DNA from 3 places in the Kribbella sp. NPDC051587 genome. Region 2 is predicted to be linked to each of the others. Evidence: riboswitches for the same ligand, from Rfam matches in the RefSeq annotation. Region 2 holds a riboswitch; each other region holds the start of a gene.
The links. A riboswitch is a leader RNA that binds a small molecule or an ion and turns the genes downstream of it on or off. The one in region 2 is predicted to bind ZMP and ZTP.
Positions count from the first base shown of each region.

Region 1 (9,749 bases), on a different contig from region 2:
GGTTCGCAGCCGATCGACGGATAACCGTCGTACTGGAGCAGGTTGACCAGTACGCCGTTGTCGCTGATGTAGGTGTCCAGGTCTTCCTGGGTCCACGGGGCGATCGGGTTCAGCTTCACCATGTCGCGCTTGGCGTCGTACTCGATGACGGGAGTGTTCGCGCGGGTCGGCGCCTCCTCGCGGCGGATGCCGGTGACCCACGCCTTGTAGTGCGACAGGTGCCGGTTCAGGGGTTCGACCTTGCGGAGTGCGCAGCACTGGTCCGGACGACGCTCGTACAGCTTCTCGCCGTACTCGGCGTTTTGCTCTTCGATAGTCTGCAACGGCGTGGCGTTGATCAGGTTGATCGGCAGCATCTGCGCGACCGCGTCCCGGGTGCCGATGGTCTCGATGAAGTGGTAGCCGGTGTCGAGGAACAGGACGTCGACGCCGGGAGCCGCCTCGGCCGCCAGGTGGGGGAGCGCCCCGTCTGCCATCGAAGCGGTCACCACGAGGTCGTCCCCGAAGGTCTCCCGCGCCCACGCCAGCACTTCCTGTGCCGAGGCGTCGGCCAGTCGAACGTTGGCCTCCTCGGCGAGCGACTTCAGGTCAGTACTCATTCGACGTTCACCCGCAACCCGATCATCTTGAGCGAGAACACCCGTGCACACGGCCGGCACTCCCACGCGCCATGCCCTTCCTCCGACGGCCGGAGGTCCTCATCCCCGCAGTACGGGCAGTACAACGGTGCGGCTCTCTCACTCATTGCAAAGCCCCTTCCTCGGCACGGACTGCCCACTGGGCGAAGCGCTCGCCCTCGGACCGCTCTTTCAGGTAGTTCTGGGTGATCCGCTCGACGTAGTCGGCCAGTCCGTCGGACGTGACCTTGTGACCGCGCAGCTTGCGGCCGAAGCCGGCGTCGAGGCCGAGGCCACCGCCGAGGTGGACCTGGTAGCCGGGGACCCGGTTGCCTTCGGCATCGAGTACCAGCTGGCCCTTGAGGCCGATGTCGGCGACCTGGATCCGGGCGCAGGAGTTCGGGCAGCCGTTGACGTTCACCGTGATCGGTACGTCGAGGTCGGGGATCCGCTCCTCGAGCTCGTCGATCAGTTTCGCGGCGCGGGCCTTCGTCTCGACGATGGCGAGCTTGCAGAACTCGATGCCGGTGCAGGCCATCGTGTTCCGCCGCCAGGCCGACGGCCGGGCCTGGTAGCCGAGGCCGTCCAAGGCCGCCACCAGCGACTCGACCTTGTCCTCCTCGACGTCCAGCACCAGGAACTTCTGCTGTGCCGTGGTTCGGATCCGGTCCGAGCCGTGCGCCGCGACGACCTCGGCCACCTTGGCCAGCGAGCTGCCCGACACCCGGCCCACGACCGGCGCGACACCGACGTAGTACCGGCCGTCCTGCTGCGGATAGATGCCGACGTGGTCGCCCTGGACCGCGGGGATCTCGGGCGCGGGGCCGTCGATCAGTTTCCGGCCGAGGTACTTGTCGCTCTCCAGGACCTCGCGGAACTTGTCCATCCCCCAGTCGGCGACCAGGTACTTCAGCCGGGCCCGGTTCCGCAGCCGGCGGTAGCCGTAGTCGCGGAAGATGCTGACGACACCCTTCCAGGCCAGGTGCACCTCGTCGAGCGGGATCCACGCGCCGACCCGCTGCGCGAGCATCGGCGTGGTGGAGAGTCCGCCGCCGACCCACAGGTCGAAGCCCGGACCGTGCTCGGGGTGCACGACACCGACGAAGCTGATGTCGTTCACTTCCGGTACGACGTCGTGCGACGGGTGACCGGTCATCGCGGTCTTGAACTTGCGCGGCAGGTTCGAGAACTCGGTGCTGCCGATGTACTTCTCGACGATCTCGTCGATGGCCGGCGTCGGGTCGATGATCTCGTCCGCGGCGATCCCGGCGACGGGGGAGGAGATGATGACGCGCGGGACGTCGCCACAGGCCTCGGTGGTGTAGAGCCCGACGGCCTCCAGCTTCTGCCAGATCGCGGGGACGTCCTCGACCCGGATCCAGTGCAGCTGGATGTTCTGCCGGTCGGTGATGTCCGCGGTGTCGCGGGCGTAGGTGGTGGAGATCTCGGCGATCACCCGGAGCTGCTCGGTGCTCAGCTGGCCGCCCTCGATGCGGACCCGGAGCATGAAGAACTTGTCGTCGAGCTCCTCGGGCTCCAGCGTCGCGGTCTTGCCGCCGTCGATCCCGGGCCTGCGCTGGGTGTAGAGACCCCACCAGCGGAAGCGGCCGCGCAGGTCGGCGGGGTCGATCGAGTCGAAGCCGCGGTGCGCGTAGACGTTCTCGATCCGGGCCCGGACGTTCAGGCCGTCGTCGTTCTTCTTGTTCTCCTCGTTCTTGTTCAGCGGCTCGCGGTAACCGAGGGCCCACTGACCCTCGCCCTTGCCCTTACGGGGGCGGGGCGCTTTGGCAGGGGCGGAGGTGACGCCAGTCATCCGGCAGGTGTCCTTGTCCTTGGGACAGGTGCGTCCGCCGCAGGGGGGATCGAAACGTCGTCGGTTCGATGCGTCTGCGCGGTGCGCACCCAGCGGTGATCGGGGAGATCAGGGGGCCTCGAGCAGGCCCGGCGGGGTGGCTGTCAGAACATCGAAGGACAACAGATGGCGCTGCGCATCCGCCCGAGGTCGACATGAATCCGACCTACGAGGTGAGTGGAGCGGGCAGCGAGCATGTTCACAAGAGTCAGCGGGAACGGCTGACAAATCAACCCATCATCCTGCATCGCGAGATGCGATCTCACGATGTGGCTATCTCCATCAGTCTGGTGGGAATTCTTCCACGCCTGAAATCGTGCAGGCAATGGGACTTGTACAAGCGATCTTGTCTAATTACCCTGGAAGGCATGTCACCCAAGAAGGCCCGCACTCCCGGAGCGTCCCGGGTCCAGGCCGTGGATCATCCGTTACGGCGCCGACTGCTGGACCTCCTGGCCGTCGACGGACCGTCCACAGTCTCGATCCTGGCGGCCACCACAGGGGAGATGGTCGGCAACATCAGTCATCACCTCAAGGTGCTCGCGACCGCCGGGGTGATCGAGGAGGTCCCCGAGCTGGCCAAGGACAAGCGCGAGCGGTGGTGGAAGAGCGTCTGGTCGTCGTACTCGTGGCGTCTCGGCGATGACGAGCCGGGCGCGGAGCTGATCGGTGGCGTGGCCGAGGAGAGCAATGTCACGTACCGCGCGGCCAAGGTTCGCGACTGGGTTGCGCGTCGCCCGGAGTACGGCACGGCGTGGGCCGAGGCGGAGTTGACGCTCGATGTCTGGCTGCGCCTGACGCCCGAGCGGCTCGCCGAGCTCCGCGGCCGGCTGCAGGACGTTCTCGAGGAGTACGTCGACCAGCCCTCGACCGAGCCGGATGCCGAGCCGGTGTATCTGTTCGCCCAAGGGGTGCCGGCGCAGCCCTGACCCCTGTACTTTTCCTCGGATCAACAGGAAACTTTCCTAACTGTTGATGGAGGAGGTCGTGGTGAAGGCGTTGCGGCGGGTGGGGTCGGTAGTGGTGGCGGCAGGGCTGGTGCTGGGGTTCGTCGGTCCGGTCTCGGCAGATGTCGGCGCCGGAGGCGCGGTCCGGGTCAATCAGCTCGGGTACGGCGCCTTCGACGGCAAGGCGGCGTATGTCCTGAGCCAGGGTGCTGTGACCGGCCGCGCCTTCCGGGTGGTGGACGGCCACGGCCGGAAGGTGCTCACCGGGCGCGTCGGCGCCGAACTGGGGGAGTGGAACGCGAAGTACCAGCACGTGTCCGCACTGGACCTCTCACGCTTGTGGGTGCCGGGGACGTATCGGGTCGAGGTGCCTGGGGTCGCGTCGTCACCTGCCTTTGTCGTCCGCGCTGATGGTGACGCGCTCGCGACGTCGGCGAAGGACAAGGCGGTGACGTTCTTCACCGAGCAGCGCGACGGAGCAAACGTCGTACCGGGGTCGCTCGGGCGCAAGCCGGCGCACCTGACGGATCGGTCGGCGTCGGTGTATGAGACGCCGACGTTCGTCGACCCGGATACCGATCAGACGGTGGGGGAGTTGCGCCGGATCGGTGGTCCGGTGGACGTCGAGGGCGGCTGGTACGACGCCGGGGACTACCTGAAGTTCACGCACATCGCGGCGTACTCGGAATCGTTGCTGTGGGCATCGACCCGGGACGCGCGGCAACCGGATCGCAAAGTACTGAACGAAGCTCGGCACGGGCTCACCTGGCTGGACAAGATGTGGGACGAGCGGTCGAAGACCCTCTACATCCAGGTCGGGGTCGGGACCGGGAACGCCGAAGAGACGTTCATCGGGGATCACGACATCTGGCGGCTGCCGGAGGCGGACGACCACCTGACCGCTCCGGCTGAACGTCATCTGCGCAACCGGCCGGTGTTCCGCGCCGCGGCTCCGGGCAAGCCGATCAGCCCGAACCTGGCCGGCCGGACGGCGGCCGCCTTCGCGCTCGCGGCCCAGGTCGAGGCGCGGACCGATCGCAAGCTGGCTCGCAAACACCTGGAGACCGCGGCGCAGATCTACGCAATGGCGAAGACCACTAATGTCGGCCAGTTGGTGACGTCGTTGCCGTTCGCGTTCTACCCAGAGTCGGCGTGGCGGGATGACCTCGAGTTGGGTGCGACTGAACTGGCGCTGGCGGCTCAGCGGTTGGGCGATCGACGGGCATCCGGTTGGGTACGGCAGGCGTCGTACTGGGCCGATCAGTATCTGCAGCACGAGGCGGGCGGCGACACGCTCAACCTGTACGACGTGAGCGCGCTGGCGCATGCGGACTTGATCCGCGCGGCGCGGTCGGACCGTCCGCTGGTTCGCAAGCTGACGGGTGATCTGCGGGTGCAGCTCGAGATCGGGGCCAAGCGTGCCGCCGGTGATCCCTTCCGGGCGGGGGCGGAGTACGCCAACTTTGACGCCGTACCGCACACCTTCGGCCTGTCCGCGACCGCACGCCTCTACCGCAAGGCGACCGGAGACCGCCGGTACGACGCCTTCGGGGCGCAGCAGCTCGACTGGGCCTTCGGGGCCAACGCGTGGGGTGTGTCGTTCATGGTCGGCGTCGGCGCGAACCCCGGCCGTTGCCCACACCACCAGATCGGCAACATCACCGGCCGCCAGGTCGTGGGTGCGGTGGTCAACGGGCCGAACTCGGCCGAGCTCTTCGAGGAAGGGCTTGGTGACAACCTCGACGGCATGAATCCGTGCCCGGCCAACGGCGTCGACGCCTACGCCGAGTTCACCGGCCACGGCTCGCGCTACGTCGACGACGTCCGCTCCTGGCAAGCCTCCGAACCCGCCGACGACTTCGCCGCCATCGCCGTCTACGCCCTCACCCGGTGATTACAGTTGCGGGGTGCTGAGTGCGGGGGAGATCGCGGCTGGGGTTCGGGCGGGTTCGCTGGATGCGGTTGAGGTTGTCGAGGAGGCGCTGGACGCGGCGCGCCGGCTCGATCCGGTGCTGCATTTCCTGGAGGAGCTTGATGCCGGTACGGCGATTCAGCTGGCTCGCGAGGTGGACACTTCCGGGGCCCTGGCCGGGGTGCCGTTTCTGGTGAAGGCGCGGACGCCGCCGGAGTCGCCGATCCTGGAGCGGTTGCTGGCGGCGGGGGCGATCCCGATCGGTACGGCGACGCGGGCGCGGCCGGGTCCCGGGTCGCAGACGTATGGGTGGAACGGGTCCGAGTACACGCGGAACCCGTGGGATGTCACGCGGTCGCCAGGCGGGTCGACGGCTGGGGGAGCGGCCGCGGTGGCGGCGGGCGTCGTACCGCTGGCGACTGGTGGGGACAGCGGTGGGTCGCTCAGGATTCCGGCGTCGTTCTGTGGGTTGGTGGGGTTCAAGGGGACGCTCGGGCGAGTGCCGCGCGCCGTCGGGCGGGCGCTCGGTGGGTTGACGACCGCCGGGGTGATCGGCGCGAACCTGGACGACGTGATGCTGGCGACGAGTCTGGTCAGTGGACCGCATCGGCTGGACCCGACCGCGTTGCCGCACTGGCCGGTGCCGATCCTTGCCGACGGCCCCTTTCGGGTCGCCTACCTGTCCAGCCTCAGTTCGTACGCCGTGGATCCGGGCGTCGATCGGGTTGTGCGTGGCTGTTTGTCAGCGGTTGAGGTGGTCGACGTACCGCTGGACCTGCTCCCGACTGATGACGCGTGGCAGGCGTTGTCCGCGCTGGACGCCGGACGCGGCGTCACCGCGGCAGAAGCCTCCCGCGCCCGCCAGGTGCGGGATCACAACAACACTGCGCTTGCCGATCTGTTCGACGTGGTCGACGCGCTGGTGACGCCGACGACGCTGACCGTTGCCCACGGCTACGACCAGTCCAACGAGAACATCGTCGTCGGTGACCCGTGCTGGGCCTTCAACGTAACCGGGCATCCGGCCGTGAGTGTGCCGGCCGGACTGCTCGACGGGCTTCCCGTCGGAGTGCAGGTGGTCGCGCCGCATGGCGACGACGCGACCGCGCTGGCGGTGGCCAAGCAACTGATGGTCAGCGTGGATGTTCGGCGCGCCAGTCCTTCATGGTCTGCTCGAGATCGGCGTGCACGAAGCTGAAGAAGTCGGCGGCCTCGGAGAGCCGGCGGCCGACGGTCGTGTCGGGGCCGAACAGGCTCGCGCCGTAGCTGCTGCTGGCGGCCCACTCGGTCAGCGCCTGGTTGCGGCGTTCGAGGATCGCGGCGAAGACGTCCTCGCGAATCCGGTAGTGGTCCTTGCGCGAACCGGGCATCCGCTCCCGCGAGATGAACGACATCTGGATCAGCTGCCGGACCGCGCCGGAGACCGCGGGCTGGCTGATCTTCAGGGTGTCGGCCAGCTCGGCCGCGGTCATGGTCCCGTCGGGACTGACCAGCATCCGGCCCATCACCCGGGCCGACATCGTCGGTACGCCGCTGTTCGCCATCACACCCGCGAAGCGTTCGACGTACTGACTGATCTCTTCAGGGGTGGGCGCCATGATTGAACCTTACACAAACGAGCACCCGTCCCGCGGCTGCGGAAACGGGTGCTCGTGAGGGTGATCAGCTGAGCTCGAGGCCCGGGTAGAGCGGGTGCTTGTCGAGGATCTCGGCCGACGCGGCGCGGGTCTTGTCGGCGACTCCGTCGGCCAGCACGTACTTGGCCTTCGAGGGCGCACCGGCGGCCGTGGTGGTCGGCGTGGTCGCGGACAGCACGTCCACGATCAGCTCGGCGACCTTGTCGAACTCGTCGGCACCGAACCCGCGCGTGGTCAGCGCCGGCGTACCGATCCGGACGCCCGAGGTGTACCAGGCGCCGTTCGGGTCGCGGGGGACCGCGTTGCGGTTGGTGACGATGCCCGCGTCGAGCAGTGCCGACTCGGCCTGGCGGCCGGTGATCCCGTACGACGAGACGTCGAGCAGGACCAGGTGGTTCTCCGTACCGTCGGTGACGAGCTTGACGCCACGCTTCATCAGACTCTCGGCGAGGGTGACCGCGTTGTCGGCGACGGCCTGCGCGTAGGTCTGGAACGACGGCTGGCGGGCCTCGGCCAGCGCGACCGCCTTGGCGGCCATCGTCTGGCTGAGCGGGCCACCGAGGACCATCGGGCAACCGCGGTCGACCGACTCGGCGTACTCGGGCTGGCAGAGCACCATGCCGCCGCGCGGTCCGCGCAGGGACTTGTGCGTGGTGGTCGTGGTGACGTGCGCGTGCGGTACCGGGTCGAAGTCGCCGGTGAAGACCTTGCCCGCGACCAGACCGGCGAAGTGCGCCATGTCGACCATCAGGGTCGCGCCGACCTCGTCGGCGATCTCGCGCATCTTGGCGAAGTTGACCTTGCGCGGGTAGGCCGAGTAGCCGGCGATCAGGATCAGCGGCTTGAACTCACGGGCCTTGCGGGCGACCTCGTCGTAGTCGAGCAGGCCGGTCTCGGCGTTGGTGCCGTAGGAGTGCTGGTTGAACATCTTGCCGGAGATGTTCGGGCGGAAGCCGTGGGTCAGGTGGCCGCCGGCGTCCAGCGACATGCCGAGCATCTTCTGGTCGCCGAGCGCCTTGCGGAGCTTGGTCCAGTCCTCGTCGGACAGGTCGTTGACGTGCTTGGCGCCGACCTCGGCCAGCGCCGGGGACTCGATCCGCTGGGCCAGGATCGCCCAGAAGGCGACCAGGTTGGCGTCGATCCCGGAGTGCGGCTGGACGTAGGCGTGCGGGGCGTCGAAGAGCGCCTTGGCGTGCTCGGCCGCGGCGGTCTCGACCGTGTCCACGTTCTGGCAGCCGGCGTAGAAGCGGTGCCCGACGGTGCCCTCGGCGTACTTGTCGGACAGCCAGTTGCCCATCGTCAGCAAGGTGGCGGGGGAGGCGTAGTTCTCACTCGCGATCAGCTTCAGCGAGGAGCGCTGGTCGGCCAGCTCGGCCTTGATCGCGCCCGCGATGGTCGGCTCGACCGAGGCGATCACCTGCAGGGCGTTGTTGTACGCGGCCGACGCAGCGGCGGCGTCGAAGGGTTGGTGAGTCATCGAAGTCTCTCCTGCGGTTGCAGTGGGTCGAAGGCACCCAGGCGCACGGTGCCGACGGGTTTCGCTCCCCGGTGGTTCTCCACCTTCAGCGCGCCAGTCGCGACAGCGGTCAGCCTATCGTGCGCTCGACGATGTCCCGGAACGGCGTCGTCCGCGGCAACGTCCCGAACACGCCGCCCCAGTCGCCGGCCAGTCGCGACGCCACGAACGCGTCTGCAACTGCTGGCGTCGAGTAGCGCACCAGCAGGGAGGCCTGCAGGCACAACGCCATTCGCGCCGCCAATCTCCGCGCTCCGGCCTCAGCACCTTCGATGTCGGACAGAGCCTGCAGTACGTCGCTCACTGCCGCGTCCAGGCGGTGATCAGCGCCCTGCGCCGCGCCGACCTCCAACAGCCAGGCCTCCAGGGACTCCGGTCGCCGGAGCGCGCGCAGTACGTCGAGCGCATTCACGTTGCCCGACCCCTCCCAGATCGAGTTCAACGGCGACTCCCGGAAGAGCAGCGGCAGTCCGGACTCCTCCACGAACCCGTTCCCGCCGAGGCACTCCAACGCCTCCGCCACCAGGAACGACGTCCGCTTGCACACCCAGAACTTCGCCAACGGCAACCCGATCCGCCGGAACGCCCGGGCGCGCTCGTCATCGGGTGCATCAACCGCCGCTGCCAGACGCATCGAGAGAGCGGTTGCTGCTTCGCTCTCGATCGCCAGGTCGGCCAGCACGTTGAGCATGGCGGGTTTGTCGATCAGGAGGCCGCCGAAGGCGCTTCGGTGCTGGGCGTGCCAGGTGGCTTCGACGAGGGCTCTTCTTTGCAGGGCCGCGGAGCCCAGGACGCAGTCGAGGCGGGTGGCCGCGACCATCTCGATGATGGTGCGGACGCCGGCGCCTTCATCGCCCAGGCGGTAGCCGATGGTGTTGTGGAACTCGACCTCGCTGGAGGCGTTGGAGCGGTTGCCGAGCTTGTCCTTCAGCCGCTGCAGGGCGAACGTGTTCCGGTTGCCATCAGCAAGGACTCGCGGTACGACGAAACAGCTCAACCCGTCCGGCGCCTGCGCGAGCACCAGGAACACGTCGACCTGCGGCGCGGAGCAGAACCACTTATGCCCGTTCAGCAGGTATTCCTCGCCGGTGGGCGTCGCCGTCGTCAGGTTGGCCCGGACATCGGATCCACCCTGCTTCTCGGTCATCCCCATCCCGGCCAGCACGCCACGCTTGGCTGCCCCGGGCAACCGGCGTACGTCGTACTGGGTCGCAGCCAACTGCGGAACCCACTCGGCTGCGAGCCGATCGTCAGCCCGCAACGCCGGT
Region 1 is NZ_JBITDE010000006.1:347,772-357,520, reverse strand. Features, by position in the region: gene ACIA49_RS23620 (phosphoadenylyl-sulfate reductase) at 1-599, opposite strand, end outside; gene ACIA49_RS23615 (hypothetical protein) at 596-745, opposite strand; gene ACIA49_RS23610 (nitrite/sulfite reductase) at 742-2,430, opposite strand; gene ACIA49_RS23605 (winged helix-turn-helix domain-containing protein) at 2,838-3,398, shown strand; gene ACIA49_RS23600 (glycoside hydrolase family 9 protein) at 3,445-5,310, shown strand; gene ACIA49_RS23595 (amidase) at 5,324-6,526, shown strand; gene ACIA49_RS23590 (GbsR/MarR family transcriptional regulator) at 6,462-6,926, opposite strand; gene ACIA49_RS23585 (glycine hydroxymethyltransferase) at 6,991-8,442, opposite strand; ZMP/ZTP riboswitch at 8,471-8,553, opposite strand; gene ACIA49_RS23580 (acyl-CoA dehydrogenase family protein) at 8,552-9,749, opposite strand, start outside.
Region 1: linked by a shared signal. The riboswitch ahead of ACIA49_RS23585 (glycine hydroxymethyltransferase) and the one ahead of ACIA49_RS34830 (bifunctional 5,10-methylenetetrahydrofolate dehydrogenase/5,10-methenyltetrahydrofolate cyclohydrolase) in region 2 are both predicted to bind ZMP and ZTP.

Region 2 (9,749 bases):
AGCGCAAGGAACGGCTCGACGAGGACGTCGACTCGATCCTCGACGAGATCGACGAGGTGCTCGAGGAGAACGCCGAGGAGTTCGTCCGCGGGTTCGTGCAAAAGGGTGGGGAGTGAACCGCTCGATGACATTTGATGCCTCCGGCCGGTTGCCGGAAGCCTTCCTGACCCCAGGTGGCACGTCGTTCATGGACTTCCTGGCCGGGCACGCGCCCGACCTGTTGCCCGGACGGCGCAGCCTGGGGCAGGCCGACTTCTCCGACCAGGTCCCGCACGGTACGACGATCGTCGCGGCCACCTTCGCGGGTGGCGTGCTGATGGCCGGCGACCGGCGGGCCACGATGGGCAACATCATCGCCTCGCGGGACATCGAGAAGGTGTTCCCCGCCGACGAGTACTCGGCGGTCGCGTTCGCCGGATCGGCCGGGTTCGGGATCGAGATGGTCCGGCTGTTCCAGGTCGAGCTCGAGCACTACGAGAAGCTCGAAGGCACCACGCTCAGCCTGGACGGCAAGTCCAACCGGCTGAGCGCGCTGATCCGGGGCAACCTCGCGATGGCGATGCAGGGACTGGCCGTGGTGCCGCTGTTCGCGGGCTACGACCACGACCGTAAGGGCGGGCGGATCTTCTCCTACGACGCCACCGGCGGCCGGTACGAGGAGACTCACTTCCACAGTGTCGGTTCGGGCTCGCTGTTCGCCCGGGGCGCGCTGAAGAAGCTGTACCGCGAGGACCTGTCGGCGACCGACTGCGCGACGGTGGCGATCCAGTCGCTGATCGACGCGGCCGACGACGACTCGGCCACCGGCGGCCCGGACATGCTGCGGCGGATCTTCCCGGTGATCGGCGTGGTCACCGCCGACGGCTACCAGCGGCTGCCCGAGGACGAGGTCGCCACGCTGGTCGACGCGGCCTGGGCGCAGCGCCATGAGCGTCCCGACGGCCCCGCTTCGGCGTCCCTGACCTGACCCATCGACTGATAGAGGACGAATGAGCACGCCGTTCTACGTATCCCCTGAACAGCTGATGCGCGACCGGGCGGATTTCGCCCGCAAGGGCATCGCCAAGGGCCGCAGCGCGATCGCGCTGCAGTATGCCGACGGCATCCTGTTCGTCGCGGAGAACCGTTCGCCCGCGTTGCACAAGGTGGCCGAGATCTACGACCGGATGGCGTTCGCCGCCGTCGGCCGCTACAACGAGTTCGAGAACCTGCGGATCGCCGGCGTGCGCCTGGCCGACATGCGCGGGTACTCCTACGACCGGCGCGACGTCACCGGCCGGGCGCTGGCCAACGCGTATGCGCAGACCCTCGGCGCGATCTTCTCCTCCGGTGGCGAGAAGCCGCTCGAGGTCGAGATCCTGGTCGCCGAGATCGGCGCCTCCACGGCCGACGACCAGATCTACCGGCTCACCTACGACGGCTCGATCGCCGACGTCCGTGGCTATGCGGTGATGGGTGGTCAGGCCGAGCAGGTCGCGGAGTACGTCGGTGAGCACTACACCGAAGGCATCTCGCTGGCCGGGGCACTGCGCCTGGCCGTCGACGCCCTCGGTCACGACAGCTCCGAGCCGCGTGAACTGACCTCGGACCAGCTCGAGGTCGCCGTACTGGACCGGACCCGGTCCCAGGTGCGGAAGTTCAAGCGGATCTCGGAAGAGACGCTGGCCCGGATCCTGTCCGAGTCCCAGCCGGCCGCCGACATCGAGGAGGCCACCGCGGAAGCCGCCGCGTCGGCCGACGCCGAACCCGCGACCTCGGCCGGAACGTCGTCAGCGTCATCCTCGTCTTCGTCTGCGGACGATGACGATGCGCCGATCGCGCCGCCGGAGGACCCCGACGACAGTCGTCCGCTGTGACGGACCGAACCACCGACTCAGCCGTCACGTCCGACGTGACGGCTGAGTCGTCTCGGGCCGCCGACCCGCAGCCATGGGAGCTGCTGGGCGAGAAGGTCGCCTATCAGCGGTTCCTGACCGTGCGCGTCCGCCACTACCGGATGCCCAACGGGCACGAGGTCGACTGGGACGTCACCGGACCGGAGTCCGCGGAGAGGATCGCCAGCGGCGTCACCGTGCTGCCGCTGACCCCGGACGGCCGGATCGTGACGGTCCGGATGTTCCGTCCCGGTCCCGACAGCGTCGTCACCAACCTGCCCGGCGGACTGATCGACCCGGGGGAGGAGCCCGAGGCCGGCGGCGCCCGCGAACTCGAAGAAGAGACCGGCTACACCTGCGAAAGCATCGAGATCGTCGGCTGGCTCTGGGCCGGTACGTCGTCCACCTTCCGCAAGTACGTCGCCATCGCCCGCGGCTGCCGTCCCAACGGCAAACAGCAACTCGACGACGCCGAGGACTGTGTCCCGGTCGAGCTCAGCGTGGAAGAGTTCCGCGCCGAACTCCGGACGCCGGGCGCCATGACCGGCACCGACACCGCCTACGCGGCCCTGGATCACGCGAACCTCCTCTAACTCCGCCCCGCTCCGCCCGGGCTCAGTTCGCCCCATCCCGCTGGCCCCTAACCATCGGATCAAGGCCACCCACCCACCGGAACCGCAACGCCGCTTGTCCCGCTCGGCTCGCGATCGCGGGGACCCGATTTGCCTGGCTAGCCACCGAAATGCGGGGTTAGGTACCCGTATGAGGGTGTAGAACCCCTCATTCCAGTGGCTAGCCAGTGAAATGGCTGGTGGCCGATTGCTGGAGTTGGCCGCGATTGCCGGCCGGCGGAGAGTCTGTCGATGCCGGCAGTCAGATCTCCGAGGTACTGCGCCTCTGTTGGGCAGGGGACCTGCGAAGCCGTGTGTGGCTGGCGTCGTCGGGCGTGTTCGTCGGCTGGGCCGCGACGCCGTGGTGGTCTGGCCCGGTGGGTCTGAACGCGCTCCTGTGACCAAACTCGTCCGTAGCCGCGGTAGCGGAGTCAACGGCGGGCCCACCACCAGCAGCGTCGGCGGGGCGAGCGGTGGTGAGGGGGAGCAGGCGTGGGCGAAGGTATGCTGGCGCTGGGTCTGCGACTGGCGTTGAGGTGGAGTACCACCGGGGAGCGGCCTGCCGGAGGATCCGGCTGTCGCCGCGCGCCTGGGCATTTCGACTTGTTGCCCAGAGGAGTGCGCCCATGACCGCCGAACTGATGATCGGGACCGACCTCGCCGCCGAGATGGTGACGAACGCCGCCGTTCGTGCCGAGAAGCTGCGCGAATCATCCGGGGTGCAGCCGTGCCTTGCGACCGTGCTCGTCGGTGACGACCCGGCCTCCGCGACGTACGTGCGGATGAAGCAGAACCGCAGCAAGAAGGCCGGGATCGGCTCACGCAGCGTCGTGCTGCCGGCCGAGACCACCACCGCCGAACTGGTCGCGACGCTCACCGAACTATCGAGCGATCCCGAGGTGCACGGGATCCTGCTGCAGCACCCGGTGCCGAGCCACATCGACGAGCGCGCGGCCTTCGAGGCGATCGACCCGCGCAAGGACGTCGACGGGGTGACCATGCACTCGTTCGCGGCGATGGCGTTCGGCGAGCCCGGGTTCCGGTCGTGTACGCCGGGCGGGATCATGCGGCTGCTCGAGGCCTACGACGTACCGCTGTCCGGAGCGCACGCGGTCGTGATCGGCCGCAGCCCGATCCTCGGCAAGCCGGCCGGGATGTTGCTGCTGGCATCGGATGCCACCGTGACCTACACCCACTCGCGCACCGTCGGGCTGCCCGACATCGTCCGTACGGCGGACATCGTGGTCGCCGCGGTCGGCAAGGCGAACTTCGTCCGGGGCGACTGGCTGAAGCCGGGCGCGGTGGTGATCGATGCCGGATACAACGAAGGCAATGTCGGCGACGTGCACTTCGGTGAGGCGTCCGAGGTGGCTCGCCTGATCACGCCGGTTCCGGGCGGGGTCGGGCCGATGACGATCGCGCTGCTGCTGGAGCAGACCGTCGACGCGGCCGAGGTTTCCGAGACGGCTGTCCAGTCCGTGGAGACTCTGGCCTAGGCTGTAGAGGTTGCCGGAACAGTTTTGACGAGGAGGCGTGACGTGGCGGTGCGGGCGATCCGGGGAGCCACCCAACTGGATGCGGACGAGCGCGAGCACCTGCTCGAGCGGACCGCAGAGTTGGTGAAGGCCGTCCTGGAGGCGAATGATCTGGACAGCGCGGACCTGATCAGCATCCTGTTCACCGTCACGCCGGACCTGAGCTCCGAGTTCCCGGCGGTCGCCGGCCGTCAGATCGGACTGACCGACGTACCGCTGATGTGCATGCAGGAGATCGCCGTACCGCATGCGCTGCCGCGCGTGGTGCGGTTGATGGTGCACACCGAGTCGGATCGTTCCCGCGACAAGATCCAGCACGTCTACCTGCACGGCGCGACCGCGCTCCGTCCCGACCTGACAGGCGCCCAGTGACCGAACTACGTGGCCCGGTTCGCATCGTCGGCGCCGGACTCATCGGTACGTCGATCGGCCTCGCCCTGGCCCGGTTGGGTGTCGTCGTGGAGCTGGTCGACGCCAATCCCGACAACGCGCTGATGGCCGAGCGCATCGGCGCCGGATCACGGCTGGTGCAGATCGAACCGCAGCTCGTGGTGGTCGCCGTACCGCCGGATCACGTCGGCTCGGTGATCGCCGAGCAGCTCGCGCAGACCGACGCGATCGTCACCGACGCCGCGAGTGTGAAGTCGAAGCCGCTGACCGACGCCCGGCTGCTGTCGGCGGACCTGACCCGGTACGTCGGCAGTCACCCGATGGCCGGTTCGGAGCGCAACGGCCCACTGGCCGCGCGTGCTGACCTGTTCGACGGTGCAACTTGGGCGATCACCCCGCACGAGACGAGCTCGCCCGAGGCCGTCGAGCTCGTCCGCTGCCTCGCCGAGGCGTGCGGCGCGCGGACCGTCGAGCTGTCGGTCGAGGACCACGACATGGCCGTCGCCCGCGTCTCCCACCTGCCGCAGCTGATGTCGTCCCTGGCTGCAGGCACCCTCGTCGACGCCCCGAACTCACACCTGCAACTGTCCGGCCAAGGCGTTCGCGACGTGACCCGCATCGCCGCCGGCGACCCCGGCCTGTGGACCCAAATCGTCTCGGCGAACTCGGCCGCCCTCACCGGCCTGCTCGAGCAGATCCGCGACGAACTCGACCGCGTACTGGTTGCCCTCGGCAAAGAAGAGGCCGGCGACGAGCTCACCACCATGCTCGCCCGCGGCGTCTCCGGCGCGATCCGCGTCCCCGGCAAGCACGGCGCCCCGCACATCGACCTGGTCAGCGTCCTCGTCACCATCCCCGACCGCCCCGGCCAACTGGCCCGCCTCTTCAACGACGCCGCCGCCTCCGGCGCCAACGTCGAAGACCTCCGCATCGACCACAGCCCCGGCCGCCCAGTCGGTGAAGTCGAACTGCTGGTCCAACCAGGCTCCGACGACCAATTGGTCGCCACCCTCACCGACCGAGGCTGGGTCGTCCACCGCTAATCCGTACTTCGCTCCCTTTGTGGAGCCCTGGCGCCAAGGGGCGGCCCGGAGTATCCACAAACTGGCGCTCCCGCGCTCCTCGGCCTGCGGCCGGTCCGGGCGCGCGTTCGCTCCGATGCGGCCGGTTCGGTACGGCGGTTGGTTGCTCGCCGCGGCGGCCGATTTACAGTGGCGGGTGGCTGGGCTGGGTGCCTGGTTGCGGGGGTTGGTGCGGCCGGCGACTGCGTGTCCGTTGCCTGGGCTTCCGGGCTGTTGCTGAGGTCCACGACCTGCGTTGTCGGTGAACCTTTCGGCGCTATGTGCCGTGGCGATTTGGCAGGCGATCCTCCCCAAACCGGTTTGGGGAGGATCAGGTTTCGGGGTCGGGCCGTTTGGGGCGGATCTAGGACCGATCCGGGGGGTGAATCCTCCCCAGATCGCTGTTCGGGCGCGGCGAACCCTCCCCAAACCGGTTTGGGAGCCGTAGCGCGACAGGTGCTGTGTTGCCGAAAAGTCACCGATAACGAGCGGGCGGAACATCGGCGCGGGCTGGTCGCGTTAGTTGGTGGAGTTTGGGGACTCGGTGACGAAAATGCACCAATTAACGACGTTCCCCGGGCCGGCCGAGTCGCAGCGGCACCCCCAGCGACCCAGCAACTGCAGAACCACAGCGGAGGTCACTATTTAGGCCTCCTCGTCACTAGCCGCAACCAAAGCCCGGAAGCCCAAGCAACGTACACATGGTCGCCGACCGCACCATCCCCCTCAGCCAAAGACCGCCCCGCCACCCGTCTCTGTCAGCAGGCCGCGGCGGCGAGTAACCAGCCGCCGTACCGAGCCGGCCGCATGAACGACTGCAGGTAGTGGCGGGATCGCCACACCCGCACACCCGGCGCGGCGCGACGGAGGCGACGGGTGACTACGTGCAGTCGGTTGTGTCGGCGAAGAAGTCGCGGAGTGACTCGACGACCAGCGCGGGTTGCTCCTCCGGGAGGTAGTGGTCGCAGGGAAGGGCGCGGCCGCGGACGTCGGCGGCGTATTCCGACCAGACGGTCAGTACGTCGTAGTTGCCGCCGACGAAGCCGTGTTCACCCCACAGGGCAAGGAGCGGCATCGCCAACCGGCGGCCTGTGTCGGCGCGGTCGTGGGCGAGGTCGACTCCGGCGGCGGCTCGGTAGTCGGCGCAGGAGGCGGCGATGGCGGCTGGGTCGGAGAAGCAGCGGATGTATTCGCGCATGGCGGCCGGGTCGAAGGCGGAGCCGCCGTGGTGGCGGGCGTTCATCCGGGCGGTGATCCAGAACTCGGGGTCGCCGCCGATCAGTCGTTCGGGGATGCCGTTGCCGGCGGCAAGGAAGAACCAGTGGAAGTATCCGAGGCCGAACGCGAGGTCGGCGTTCTCGAAGGTGTGGCGGGTCGGCACGATGTCGAGCACGGCCAGCTTCGAGACGGCTTCGGGGGAGTCGAGCGCGAGCCGGTGCGCGACCCGCCCACCACGGTCGTGACCGACCAGCCCGAACCGATCGAAGCCGAGCGACCTCATCACGAGCAGCTGGTCACGCGCCATCGCGCGTTTCGAATACTCGTGGTCCCCGGCGGTCGGTGCAGGCTTCGCACTGTCGCCGTACCCGCGCAGATCGGTCAGTACGACGGTGTAGTCGGCCGCGAGCGCTGGCGCGACGTGATGCCAGATGGCGTGCGTCTGCGGGTAGCCGTGCAGCAGCAGAAGTGGCGGCCCGGAACCGGCGACCGCGCAGTTGATCTCGATGCCGTCGGCATCGATCTTCTGGTAGCTGAAGGCGAGCGGCAGGCTCATGTGAACTCCAGGAGGGCGCGGGTGAACTCCACAGTGGTCGCGGTACCGCCGAGGTCCGGCGTCCGGATCGGTGTCTTCGCCAGTACGTCGGCCATCGCCGTCCGAATCTGATCAGCCGCCTCGGGGTGCTCCAGATGATCGAGCATCATCGCGGCCGTCCAGATCGCACCCAGCGGATTCGCGATGCCGCGCCCGGCGATATCGGGCGCCGAGCCGTGCACCGGCTCGAACATCGACGGGAACTCGCGCGACGGGTTGAGGTTCGCCGCCGGCGCGATACCGATGCTCCCGGCAACGGCCGCGGTCAGGTCACTCAGGATGTCGCCGAACAGGTTGGAGCCGACGATCACGTCGAACCGCGCCGGATCGAGCACGACCTTGGCGCAGAGCGCGTCGATGTGCTCGGAGTTCCAAGCCACCGATGGGTGCCGGGCCGCGGTCTCGGCGACGATCTCGTCCCAGAAGGGCATCGTGTGGATGATCCCGTTCGACTTCGTCGCCGACGTCACGTGCCCGCGACGACCGGCCGCCAACGTGAACGCGTACTCCGCGATCCGCGAGACGCCGGTCCGCGTGAACACCGACTCCTGGACGGCGAGCTCCTCGGGGAACCTGCGATTCAGCCGGCCCCCGATCTCGCCGTACTCGCCCTCGACGTTCTCCCGGACGACCACGAGGTCGACCTCGCCGGCCCGCGCCCGCCGTACCGGACTCTCGACACCCTCGAAGACCTTCACCGGCCGCAGGTTCACGTACTGCTGGAACCCGCGGCGGATCGGGATCAGCAACCCCCACAGCGACACGTGATCGGGGACCGACGGATCACCGACCGCGCCGAGGAAGATCGCGTCGTGGTGGCGGATCTGGTCGAGTCCGTCGGTCGGCATCATCGCGCCGAGTTCGACGTACCGGCGGCAGGACCAGTCGAACTCGTCGTACGCGAAGCTGATGCCGTGGCGGCGGCCGACGGCGTCGAGGACCTGGCAGGCCGCGGGCGTCACCTCCTGGCCGATGCCGTCGCCGGGGATGAGTGCGATGCGGTGCGTGGTCATGAGCCGATCGCACCACGCCGGTGCGGCTGGGGTCCAAGACGAGTGATCACTACGGCATATCCACTGCGGCTATGAACGCTCGTGCGGCCGGTGTCAGGTCGGTGCGGCTGATCAGGCTGAGGTGCAGGCTGCGGGGCGGTGTGAGTTCAAGGACCCGAGCGCCGGTACGGCGAGCCAGCGCCGTCCATGCATCAGTCAGCACCGTGACACCGACACCAGCCAGAACCAGCGGCAGGATCATCTCGCGATGCTCAGTCTCCACGACCTCGGTCAGCGCGACACCGCTCGCCTGGATCTCGTCCACGACCCGGCGCATTCCGCTGCCGACCTGCCCGACGATCAGCCGCTGCCCAGCCAACTCCTCAGCCCGTACGGCGTCCTGTCCGGCGAACGGGCCATCCGGCGGGGCAACCACCATGAACCGTTGGTGCCCGAGCCGGTGCACCTCGATACCGGCCAGCGTCAGTGGTTCGGGGGAGGCGACCAGGCCCAGCTCGGTCTCACCACCGCGGACCCGGGCGACCACGTCGTCGACCGTGAAGGCGGCTCGGACGGTGACCGTCAGGCCCGGGTACTGCGCGGTGAAGGCCTGGATCATGCCGATGAGCGGATCCACGGACTGCGAGGGCATCGCCGCGATCTCGACCCGGCCGGTTCGAACAGCCGCGACCGAGTCGACCTGCGCCTTCGCGTTCTCCAGCCCGCGGACCACCTGCCGGGCCGGCTCGATCAGCGCCTGACCCGCCGAGGTGAGGACGAGTCGACGACCGACCCGCTGGAACAGCTCCGTACCGAGCTCGCGTTCGAGGGCCCGGATCGCCTGGGACAGGGAGGGCTGAGCGACGTACAGGGCCTCGGCAGCCCGGCTCACGGTGCCGTGATCGACCACCGCCAGGAAGTACCGGAGGTGCCGAGCATCCATGCCCGCAGTTTCACACACGGGCAGAGTTGGTCGAGGGCCATGTGGAACCAATAGGCCTCGGCGGCAGATATTCTCGGGCCATGATCATCGCTGTGGACGGGCCGAGCGGGTCCGGTAAGTCGAGTACCGCTCGGGGTGTGGCCGACCGGCTGGGACTGCGGTTCCTGGACACCGGGGCGACGTACCGGGCGGTGACGTGGTCGGCGATCGAGCACGGCCTGGATTTGGACGACACCGCGGCGGTCGCGCAGCGGGCACGTGAGCTGCGGCTCGAGCTGAGCACCGACCCGCTGCACCAGTTCGTGATCGCGGACGGGACCGACGTCACCGCGGCGATCCGGGAGCCGCGGATCAGTGAGCGGGTCAGCAAGATCGCGACCAATCTGGACGTTCGCAAGGAGTTGATCCAGCGGCAGCGCGCGATCATCGACGACGCCCAGCCCAGCGGCGGGATCGTGGTCGAGGGCCGTGACATCGCGACCGTGGTCGCCACCGACGCCGAGCTGAAGGTGCTGCTGACCGCGGACCAG
Region 2 is NZ_JBITDE010000014.1:8,710-18,458, reverse strand. Features, by position in the region: gene ACIA49_RS34850 (ubiquitin-like protein Pup) at 1-116, shown strand, start outside; gene prcB (proteasome subunit beta) at 125-967, shown strand; gene prcA (proteasome subunit alpha) at 990-1,856, shown strand; gene ACIA49_RS34835 (NUDIX hydrolase) at 1,853-2,467, shown strand; ZMP/ZTP riboswitch at 2,997-3,087, shown strand; gene ACIA49_RS34830 (bifunctional 5,10-methylenetetrahydrofolate dehydrogenase/5,10-methenyltetrahydrofolate cyclohydrolase) at 3,112-3,981, shown strand; gene aroH (chorismate mutase) at 4,024-4,392, shown strand; gene ACIA49_RS34820 (prephenate dehydrogenase) at 4,389-5,453, shown strand; gene ACIA49_RS34815 (alpha/beta fold hydrolase) at 6,352-7,245, opposite strand; gene ACIA49_RS34810 (tartrate dehydrogenase) at 7,242-8,297, opposite strand; gene ACIA49_RS34805 (LysR family transcriptional regulator) at 8,347-9,219, opposite strand; gene cmk ((d)CMP kinase) at 9,300-9,749, shown strand, end outside.

Region 3 (9,749 bases), on a different contig from region 2:
GGCGGACCGGACCGTGCTGATCGTCGGGTACGGGTCGATCGGTGAGGCGCTGGAACGGCGGCTGGCCGGGTTCGAGTGTGAGGTGGTTCGGGTCGCGCGGCGACCCCGTGAGGGCGTGCACCCGGTGAGCGAGCTCCCGGACCTGCTGCCGCGCGCGGATGTCGTCGTACTGCTGACTCCGGCGACTGACGAGACGCGTGGCATGGTCGACGCGAAGTTCCTCAGCCAGCTGAAGGACGGTGCGCTGCTGGTGAACGTGGCCCGCGGAGTCATCGTCAACACCGAGGCGCTCATCGCCGAGCTCGCGACGGGCCGCATCTCCGCGGCGCTCGACGTCACCGACCCCGAGCCGTTGCCGTCGGGGCATCCGCTGTGGTCTGCTCCGAATGTGCTGATCAACCCGCATCGTGGGGGTGCCTCGACGGCGTTCGAGCCGCGGGTCGCCCGGTTGGTGCGGGCGCAGCTGGAGCGCTACGTGCGCGGCGAAGCACTCGTCAATGTGGTGGCCGGGCCGCCACGGTAGGAGGACAAGGATGTCCGAGGCGGTACTGCTGATCGGGACCAAGAAGGGGCTCTGGATCGGCCGCAGCGACGCTGCGCGCCGGGAGTGGCGGCTCGACGGGCCCGCGTTCGAGATGCAGGGCGTGTACGCCGTGGGCATCGACATTCGCGGTGAACGGCCGCGGCTGTTCGTGGGTGGGACGAGCGAACACTGGGGGCCGGCGGTCTTCCACTCCGACGACCTCGGTGCGACCTGGGACGAACCGCCGGAGGGCGCGATCGGGTTCCCCGAGGGGACGGATGCGTCGCTGGAGCGGGTGTGGCAGATCCAGCCGGGCGTCGAGCCTGGTGTCGTGTACGCCGGGAGCCAGCCGTCGGCGTTGTGGAAGTCGACCGACGGGGGAGTGAGGTTCGAGCTTGTCCGCGGGCTGTGGGACCACCCGCATCGTGAGCAGTGGGGTGCGGGCTTCGGCGGTCAGGCTGTCCACACGGTGCTGCCGCATCCGACCGACCCCGCGCGGATGAGCGTCGCGATGTCGACCGGCGGGGTCTATCAGACGACCGACGGCGGTACGACGTGGTCGCCGGCCAATCACGGGATCAAGGCGTACTTCCTGCCCGACCCGGATCCGGAGTTCGGTCAGTGTGTCCACAAGCTCGCGGGGCACCCCGCCGTACCGGAGCGGCTGTTCGCGCAGAACCATCACGGGGTCTACCGGTCCGACGACGGTGGTCAGATCTGGAAGTCGATCGCGGACGGACTGCCGTCGGACTTCGGCTTCCCGATCGCCGTGCACCCGCACGAACCCGACACCGTGTACGTGTTCCCGCTGGTTGCTGACGGCAACCGAATTCCTCCCGACGCCACCTGCCGCGTCTACCGCTCGCGCGACGCGGGTGCAACCTGGGAGCCGTTGGCCAACGGCCTGCCCGACGTCTCCTACGTCCCCGTCCTGCGCGACGCGCTGACCACCGACACCGCCGACCCGGCCGGCGTGTACGTCGGCACCCGCGACGGCTGCGTCTACGCCAGCGCCGACGCGGGCGACACCTGGACCGAGGTCGCTCGCCACCTCCCCGACGTACTCACCCTGCGGGCCGCGGTCCTGTGATCACCCTCGACCTCCCACCCGTACTGCGCCCGTTCGCGGCCGGCGCCGAGCGCGTCACCGTCGACCCCGGCCCGGACCCAACAGTCCGCAGCGTCCTCACCGCCCTCGACGCCCCACTGCGCCGCCGCCTCATCGACGAGCAAGGCGCCGTCCGGCGGCACGTCAACCTCTTCCTCGGCCAGGACAACGTCCGCGACCTAGCCGGCCCCGACACCCCCCTCACCGACGGCGACCACCTCCTGATCCTCCCCAGCGTCGCCGGCGGCTGAGCCGCGCGGAGGCGGACCGCCCCCACTCATCAAGTGCCTCTGACGGGGAGTTCTCGCCTGCTGCGTGAGCGTGCGGGACCAGGTGCCGGGAAGGTTAGTGAGTGGTGGCGGTCCGCAGTGGAACGTGTCAGTGGCGGAAGAGGCGGACTCCCGTGGGAGACCAGGTGATGCTGGCTGCACGGCAGGCGGCGGCGATTTCGTCGGAGCGGATGGAGTTGGCGGGTTCGGCGATGTGGGCTACGCCGAAGTGGGCCGCTTCTTCCACGTTGTCGGGGAAGGGGAGGGCGCCGTCGGAGACCATGGAGACGCCGGTCAAGGGCTCGGTTGAGTGGCGGGACTGCCAGGAGGCGGCTTTGAGGCCGGCTAGGTGGGTGCAGTCGACGCGGGATTGTTGACCGGCGCCGATGCCGATGGCCATGCCGTCCTTCAAGAGGGCGACGGTGTTGGACTGGGCGTAGCGGACGACGATCAGGCCGAGCAGGAGGTCGTCGGCAGCCGCCGATGGGACCTCTGGGCTCAGGAGGTCTCGAGTCAGCGGGAGGTCGTCGCGGTGCTGAGTCAGCCGGAGACCGTAAAGCTCGCGCACCTCCTCAAACGGCGGCTCGAAGGCAGGGTCCGCTTCCAGGACCAGATACGTGCCGCGCTTCTTCGCGGCCAGGATCTCCACCACACCGGGCTCGAAGCCCGGCGCGATGATCCCGTCGCTCACGACACGACGCAGCACCCCAGCCAGTTCAAGATCCACCGGGTGCGAGACCGCGACGAAATCGCCGTACGACGACTTGGGGTCGGCGTCGCGGGCGCGGCGGTACGCGTCGGCGACCGACGTACCGAGGGCGGCGCCGGCGGGGGAGACGTGCTTGTACGACGCCGCTGCCGGCACCCCGAAAGCGGCAGCGGCTTCGCGGACGAGTTGCCAGCCGGTCAGGGCGTCGAGAACGTTGAGGTACGACGGGTTTCCGGCGACGACCGTGAACGGAGCGCGGGCTCCGATCACGGCGAGCGTGGCGGGCTGGTGGGGGTTCATTCCGTAGCGCATGAGGGGCCTCCAGAAGCTGGAGGCGCCCAGGCGGTCGACGCCACGTAGTCGGCCGCTCCCCGGTGGTGACCCACCCGCGCCAGTCGCGGTAGGTCAAGCTTATTGCAGGAACGTGCAATTGGGGTCCAGAGCCGCCGGAACGGTCTTACCATCCGCGAATGGGGATCTTCTCGCGGAAGGCGGCGCCGGGCGTCGACGTGTCCGGCCTGACGCTGGACCAGGCCTGGCTCGACGCTGACCTCGACGCGGCGTACGCGGCGGTACGGCGGGGAGATCTGTCCACCGGACTGGCGTTGCTCAAGGTCACGCCGGCCAACACGAACCTGCGGTCGATCCGCGCCACCGGCCTCGCCAAGGCGGCGGTGGGGCGGAGCGAACAGTTGGAGCTGCGGCTGGAGGCCTACCCGAAGGATCCGGATCTGCTGCTCTGGTACGGGCAGACGCTGGTCTTCGAGGCGTGGGCGGTGCGGACCGCGCAGCGGGCCAAGGACGTGTCGGCGCAGCGGTTCACGATGTTCCACGACATTCTCCGTACGGCGGCCGAGGTGTTGCAGGGCGCGATCGTCTCGGCGGCCGACGACGCGGTCCCGTGGGAGGTGCTGCAGTGGGCGGCCTTGGGACTGCAAGCGGAGTTGGAGGACAAGGCGGAGATCTTTCACGCCGCTCTCGTCCGTCACCCAGGCAGCTACGCAGCGCACACCGGTCGGGTTCAGGTGCTGGCGAAGAAGTGGTCCGGTCTCGAGTTGGCTGAGCTGATCGAGTTCGGCGACGGTGTCGTCGAGCGGGCGCGGCCGGGCAGCGTGCTGTGCACGATCGCGGCCAACGTGTTCAACGAGGTCTGGCTCGAGATCGCTTCCGACAAGGAGCGGACGAAAGTCGAGCGAATGAAGCGCTACGCGAGCGGCGTCACCGCTCGGCGACCGCAGTTGCTCGCCGCCCGCGGCAAGTGGTGGAACGACGGCCGTACGCCGGACCCCGCGGACGTCTCGGCCAACGGGGCGATGGCGTTCGCGCTCAAGTGGGCGAGTGCGAAGCGGGAGGCGATGGAGCACGCCACCCGCACCGAGGGCCGGATCGAGAGTGTCCCGTGGGGTTACGTCGGCGGCCTGACGGGTTTCGCCGACGCCCTCACGAGGCAGATGGACTAGGCCTTCTCGGCGCGGAAGACCATCAGGCGGGAGTCCGGCTCGAACGGCTGCTCGTGCCAGCCGGCATACACATTGACGGTGAACCCGGCCTCCTCCAGCGCCTTCGAGATCTCCTCGACCGACCGGAAGAACAGCTCGCTGCGATAGACGTCGTCGCGGCCGTCGTCGTACAGGTTGTGTGCGTCGAAGACGACGCGCCCGTCGTCACTGACCTCGATGAGGTCGAGCCATTCGGTGAGGTGCCCGATCGGGGTGTCGCGATCCCCGTACGTCGCTTCGCGGGTCCACGACTCCCACGCCCGGGCCGCGGGGTTCCGCGACTCGAAGACCAGTACGCCGCCCTTGCGGAGCGCGCCCGCGATCGCGGCGAACGTCGGGGCGAGTGACGGGATGTGCATCAGCGTGTTCCCGGTGCAGAACACGACATCGACATCGCCGGTCGGCTCGATCACGCCGGCGTCACCGTCGATCCAGGTGACGGACGACGGCGTACGGCGGGCGTAGTTGAGCATCGTCGGGCTCGGATCGATGCCGATCACCTCGCGCCCCTCCACCGCCAGTGCGCGCGCGAGCAGCCCGGTACCGCAGCCGAGATCGATGATCTTCGCGGCCTTCAGCGAGTCGGCCACCGCATGGAAGTAGCCCGTGTCGTCGCCGGGAGGGTTGTCGAGGTCGTACAGCTCGACCAGTTGCTCGTCACCGTAAGGATCATCCACCCGGCGAACGCTAGAGAGGCCAAAGCGTGGGCGCAAAGTGTTTACAGTGGGGCCCATGGTTGATGTGAAGCCCCGCAGCCGCACTGTCACCGATGGACTGGAAGCTACCGCGAGCCGAGGGATGCTCCGAGCGGTCGGCATGGGGGACGACGACTGGGTGAAGCCACAGGTCGGGGTCGCGTCGAGCTGGAACGAGATCACCCCGTGCAACCTCTCGCTGGACCGGCTCGCGAAGGCGGTCAAGGAGGGCGTGCACGCGGCCGGTGGGTACCCGCTGGAGTTCGGCACGATCAGCGTCTCCGACGGCATCTCGATGGGCCATGTCGGCATGCACTACTCACTCGTCAGCCGCGAGATCATCGCCGACTCGGTCGAGACCGTGATGGAGGCCGAGCGTCTCGACGGCTCGGTCCTGCTGGCCGGCTGCGACAAATCCTTGCCCGGCATGCTGATGGCCGCGGCCCGGCTCGACCTGGCGTCCGTCTTCCTGTACGCCGGTTCGATCATGCCTGGCCGTTTGGGCGACAAGGACGTGACGATCATCGACGCCTTCGAGGCGGTCGGTGCGTGTGTTCGCGGGCTGATCACTCGCGAGGAGGTCGACGCGGTCGAGCGGGCGATCTGCCCGGGTGAAGGTGCGTGCGGTGGTATGTACACCGCCAACACGATGGCCGCATCCGCCGAGGCTCTCGGGATGTCGCTGCCCGGATCGGCCGCGCCGCCCGCGGTGGATCGCCGGCGTGACGGGTACGCGCGCAAGTCCGGCGAGGCCGTGGTCGGCCTTCTGCAGAAGGGGATCACGGCCCGGCAGATCCTCACCAAGGAAGCCTTCGAGAACGCGATCGCCGTCGTGATGGCGCTCGGTGGCTCGACCAACGCCGTACTGCACCTGCTCGCGATCGCGCGCGAGGCCGAGGTCGAGCTGACCCTGGCCGACTTCAACCGGGTCGGCGAGAAGGTCCCGCACCTGGGTGACCTGAAGCCGTTCGGCCGCTATGTGATGACGGACGTCGACCGCGTCGGCGGGATCCCGGTGATCATGCGGGCGCTGCTCGACGCGGGTCTCCTGCACGGCGACTGCCTCACCGTGACCGGCAGGACGATGGCGGAGAACCTCGCCGACATCGCGCCGCCGGACGTCGACGGGGCGATCATCCGCGCGCTGGACAAGCCGATCCACCCGACCGGCGGGATCACGATCCTGCACGGCTCGCTCGCGCCCGAAGGTGCGGTCGTGAAGAGCGCCGGGTTCGACTCCGACGTGTTCGAGGGTACGGCGCGCGTCTTCGACGGCGAGCGGGCCGCGATGGACGCCGTACCGGAACTGAACCCGGGCGACGTCGTCGTGATCCGCTACGAAGGCCCGAAGGGCGGGCCGGGGATGCGCGAGATGCTCGCGGTCACCGGCGCGATCAAGGGCGCCGGCCTCGGCAAGGACGTGCTGCTGCTCACCGACGGCCGGTTCTCCGGCGGTACGACGGGGTTGTGCGTCGGCCATGTCGCGCCCGAAGCCGTCGACGGCGGGCCGATCGCGTTCGTCCGCGACGGCGACCGGATCACCCTCGACGTCGCCAACCGCACGCTCGAACTCCACGTCGACGCCGACGAACTGACCCGCCGTACCGAAGGCTGGTCGCCCCAGCAGCCCGCGATCACCAAGGGCGTCCTCGGCAAGTACGTCCGCCTGGTCGGTTCGGCCTCCCAGGGCGCCACCTGCGGCTGACCGAACCCCGCCCCGCACCGCCCTGCCACCGCTCCGCCCCGCTCCCGCCCTGCCACCGCTCCGCCCCGCTCCCGCCCTGCCACCGCTCCGCCCCGCTCCCGCCCTGCCACCGCTCCCGCCCTGCCCGCCCCACGGCAATTTGAGGGGATAACCCTTCAAAGTGCCCCTTCTCTGCTCGTTATTTCAGGGGAGAAGGGACCATTTCAGGGGATATCCGTTCACATGCGCCGCGCCGAGGGCCGGGCGGCGAGGTGCCAGGGGATGGGACGGACGTCTCGGATGGTGGGATGGACCGGGGCTGAACTTGACCTGGGGGTTGTCGGCGGGCGAATAATGCCTACATGCGATCGATTCTCCTCGTACTTGTGCGGCGCGCCGACTGACGCGACCTCCGAGTCGAGCGCGCCCCTTCAGCCAACCCGGCGGAAGGGGTTTTTTGTTGCCAGGGCGACTATCTGAGACCCAGTAGCGCCCGGACAGCGGCCACGAGCGAGGATGGATCGGTCGCGAAAAGCAAGGCCAATCAACGTGACTGGATTGAGGGAAGGCACTCATGAGTGAGCAGCTGACCGGGGCACAGGCTCTGATCCGCGCACTGGAACATGCCGGAGTGGACACCGTCTTCGGCATCCCGGGCGGGGCGATCCTCCCGGCGTACGACCCGATGCTCGACTCGACCCAGATCCGCCACATCCTGGTACGTCACGAGCAGGGCGCCGGCCACGCCGCGCAGGGGTACGCCGCCGCGTCGGGCAAGGTGGGGGTCTGTATGGCGACCTCCGGCCCGGGCGCGACCAACCTGGTCACGCCGATCGCCGACGCCTACATGGACTCGGTCCCGCTGGTCGCGATCACCGGTCAGGTGGCCAGTGCCGCGATCGGGACGGACGCTTTCCAGGAGGCCGACATCCGCGGCATCACGATGCCGATCACCAAGCACAACTTCCTGGTCAACGACCCGAACGACATCGCGACCACGATCGCCGAGGCGTTCCACATCGCCTCCACCGGCCGGCCCGGTCCGGTCCTGGTGGACGTGACCAAGGACGCGATGCAGGCCAAGGTCGACTTCCAGTGGCCGACCGAGCTGTCGCTGCCCGGGTACCGCCCGGTCACCCGCCCGCACCCCAAGCAGGTGCGTGAGGCGGCGCGGCTGATCGTCGCCGCCGAGAAGCCGGTCCTGTACGTCGGTGGCGGGGTGATCCGCGCGCAGGCGGAGGTGGAGCTGAAGGAGCTCGCCGAGCTGCTCGGCATCCCGGTCGTCACCACGCTGATGGCCCGCGGCGCACTGCCCGACACCCACGAGCTGCACTTCGGCATGCCGGGTATGCACGGTTCGGTCTCCGCGGTCGGCGCTCTGCAGCGTTCCGATCTGCTGATCACGCTGGGCGCGCGCTTCGACGACCGGGTGACCGGCAAGCTGGACTCGTTCGCGCCTGAGGCGAAGGTCATCCACGCCGACATCGACCCGGCCGAGATCGGCAAGAACCGCGCCGCCGACGTGCCGATCGTGGGCGACTGCAAGGAGGTCATCACCGACCTGCTCGCCGCCCTGCGGACCGAGATCGCGAACAGTGGCCGGACCCCGTCGTACGACACCTGGCGCAACCAGCTGGTGTCGGTGCGGGAGAAGTACCCGCTCGGGTACGACGAGCCTGAGGACGGCAGCCTGTCCCCGCAGTACGTGATCCAGCGGATCGGCCAGATCGCCGGCCCGGACACGATCTACACCGCGGGTGTCGGGCAGCACCAGATGTGGTCCGCGCACTACCTGCCGTTCGAGAAGCCGCGGCACTGGCTGAACTCCGGCGGCCTCGGCACCATGGGCTACTCGGTGCCGGCCGCGATGGGCGCCAAGGTGGCCCGGCCGGACAAGACCGTGTGGGCGATCGACGGTGACGGCTGCTTCCAGATGACCAACCAGGAGCTGGTCACCTGTGCGCTCGAGGGCATCCCGATCAAGGTTGCCGTGATCAACAACCAGTCGCTGGGCATGGTCCGGCAGTGGCAGACGCTGTTCTACGACAAGCGGTACTCCAACACCGACCTGCACTCGAACCGGATCCCGGACTTCGCCAAGCTGGCCGAGGCGATGGGCGGGGTCGGGCTGCGCTGCTCCGACAAGGCGTCGGTGGACGCAACCATCGACAAGGCGATGTCGGTGACCGACCAGCCGGTAGTCGTCGACTTCGTCGTGCACCGCGACGCGATGGTCTGGCCGATGGTCGCCGCCGGCGTCAGCAACGACGAGATCCGGATCGCGCGTGACATGGCGCCCAAGTGGGACACGGAGGAGCTGTGATGTCGAAGCACACGTTGAGCATCCTGGTCGAGAACAAGCATGGTGTGCTGGCCCGGGTGGCGGCGCTGATCTCGCGGCGGGGCTTCAACATCGACTCCCTCGCGGTCGGCCCGACCGAGCACCCGGAGGTGTCCCGGATGACCATCGCGGTCAGCGTGGACGAGCAGCCTTTGGAGCAGATCACCAAGCAGCTGAACAAGCTGGTGAACGTGATCAAGATCGTCGAACTCGAGCCCACGCAGACGGTTCAGCGCGAACTGCTGCTGGTGAAGGTGAAGGCCGACACCCTGACCAGGGGACAGGTGCTGGAGACCGTCCAGCTGTTCCGTGCGAAGGTGGTGGACGTGGCACCGGACGCGATCACGATCGAGGCGACCGGCAATCCCGAGAAACTCGAGGCCATGCTCCGGGTGCTGGAACCCTTCGGCGTCCGCGAGCTGGTGCAGTCCGGCATGGTGGCGATCGGACGGGGCAGCCGCTCCATCTCCGACCGCACGCTCCGGCCGGTCCCGGTGCCCCCGCCGCACGTGCAGTCGGGAACCCCGACGATCCAGGCCCAGCCCCCCGAACGTCATCACCCGGTGCCGGCGCCGCCGCCGGGCCGCCCCGTGGCTCCGGCCCGACACGGCTGACGCCGTACCAACCATCAAGAGGAGAACGCTCCAAGTGGCAGCAGAAATGTTCTACGACGACAACGCCGACCTGTCGGTGATCCAGGGCAAGAGCGTGGCCGTGCTCGGCTACGGCTCGCAGGGCCACGCGCACGCGCTCTCGCTGCGTGACTCCGGCGTCGACGTCCGCGTCGGCCTGCTCGAGGGCTCGAAGAGCCGCGCCAAGGCCGAGGCCGAGGGCCTGCGCGTCGTCACCCCGGCCGAGGCCGTCGAAGAGGCCAACGTCATCGTCGTCCTGGCGCCGGACCCCGCGCAGCGCAAGCTGTAC
Region 3 is NZ_JBITDE010000008.1:224,243-233,991, reverse strand. Features, by position in the region: gene ACIA49_RS27560 (2-hydroxyacid dehydrogenase) at 1-523, shown strand, start outside; gene ACIA49_RS27555 (WD40/YVTN/BNR-like repeat-containing protein) at 534-1,613, shown strand; gene ACIA49_RS27550 (MoaD/ThiS family protein) at 1,610-1,882, shown strand; gene ACIA49_RS27545 (5-aminoimidazole-4-carboxamide ribonucleotide transformylase) at 2,010-2,921, opposite strand; ZMP/ZTP riboswitch at 2,939-3,018, opposite strand; gene ACIA49_RS27540 (hypothetical protein) at 3,080-4,069, shown strand; gene ACIA49_RS27535 (class I SAM-dependent methyltransferase) at 4,066-4,785, opposite strand; gene ilvD (dihydroxy-acid dehydratase) at 4,841-6,508, shown strand; gene ACIA49_RS27525 (acetolactate synthase large subunit) at 7,062-8,810, shown strand; partial or broken gene ilvN (acetolactate synthase small subunit) at 8,810-9,313, shown strand; gene ilvC (ketol-acid reductoisomerase) at 9,489-9,749, shown strand, end outside.
Region 3: linked by a shared signal. The riboswitch ahead of ACIA49_RS27545 (5-aminoimidazole-4-carboxamide ribonucleotide transformylase) and the one ahead of ACIA49_RS34830 (bifunctional 5,10-methylenetetrahydrofolate dehydrogenase/5,10-methenyltetrahydrofolate cyclohydrolase) in region 2 are both predicted to bind ZMP and ZTP.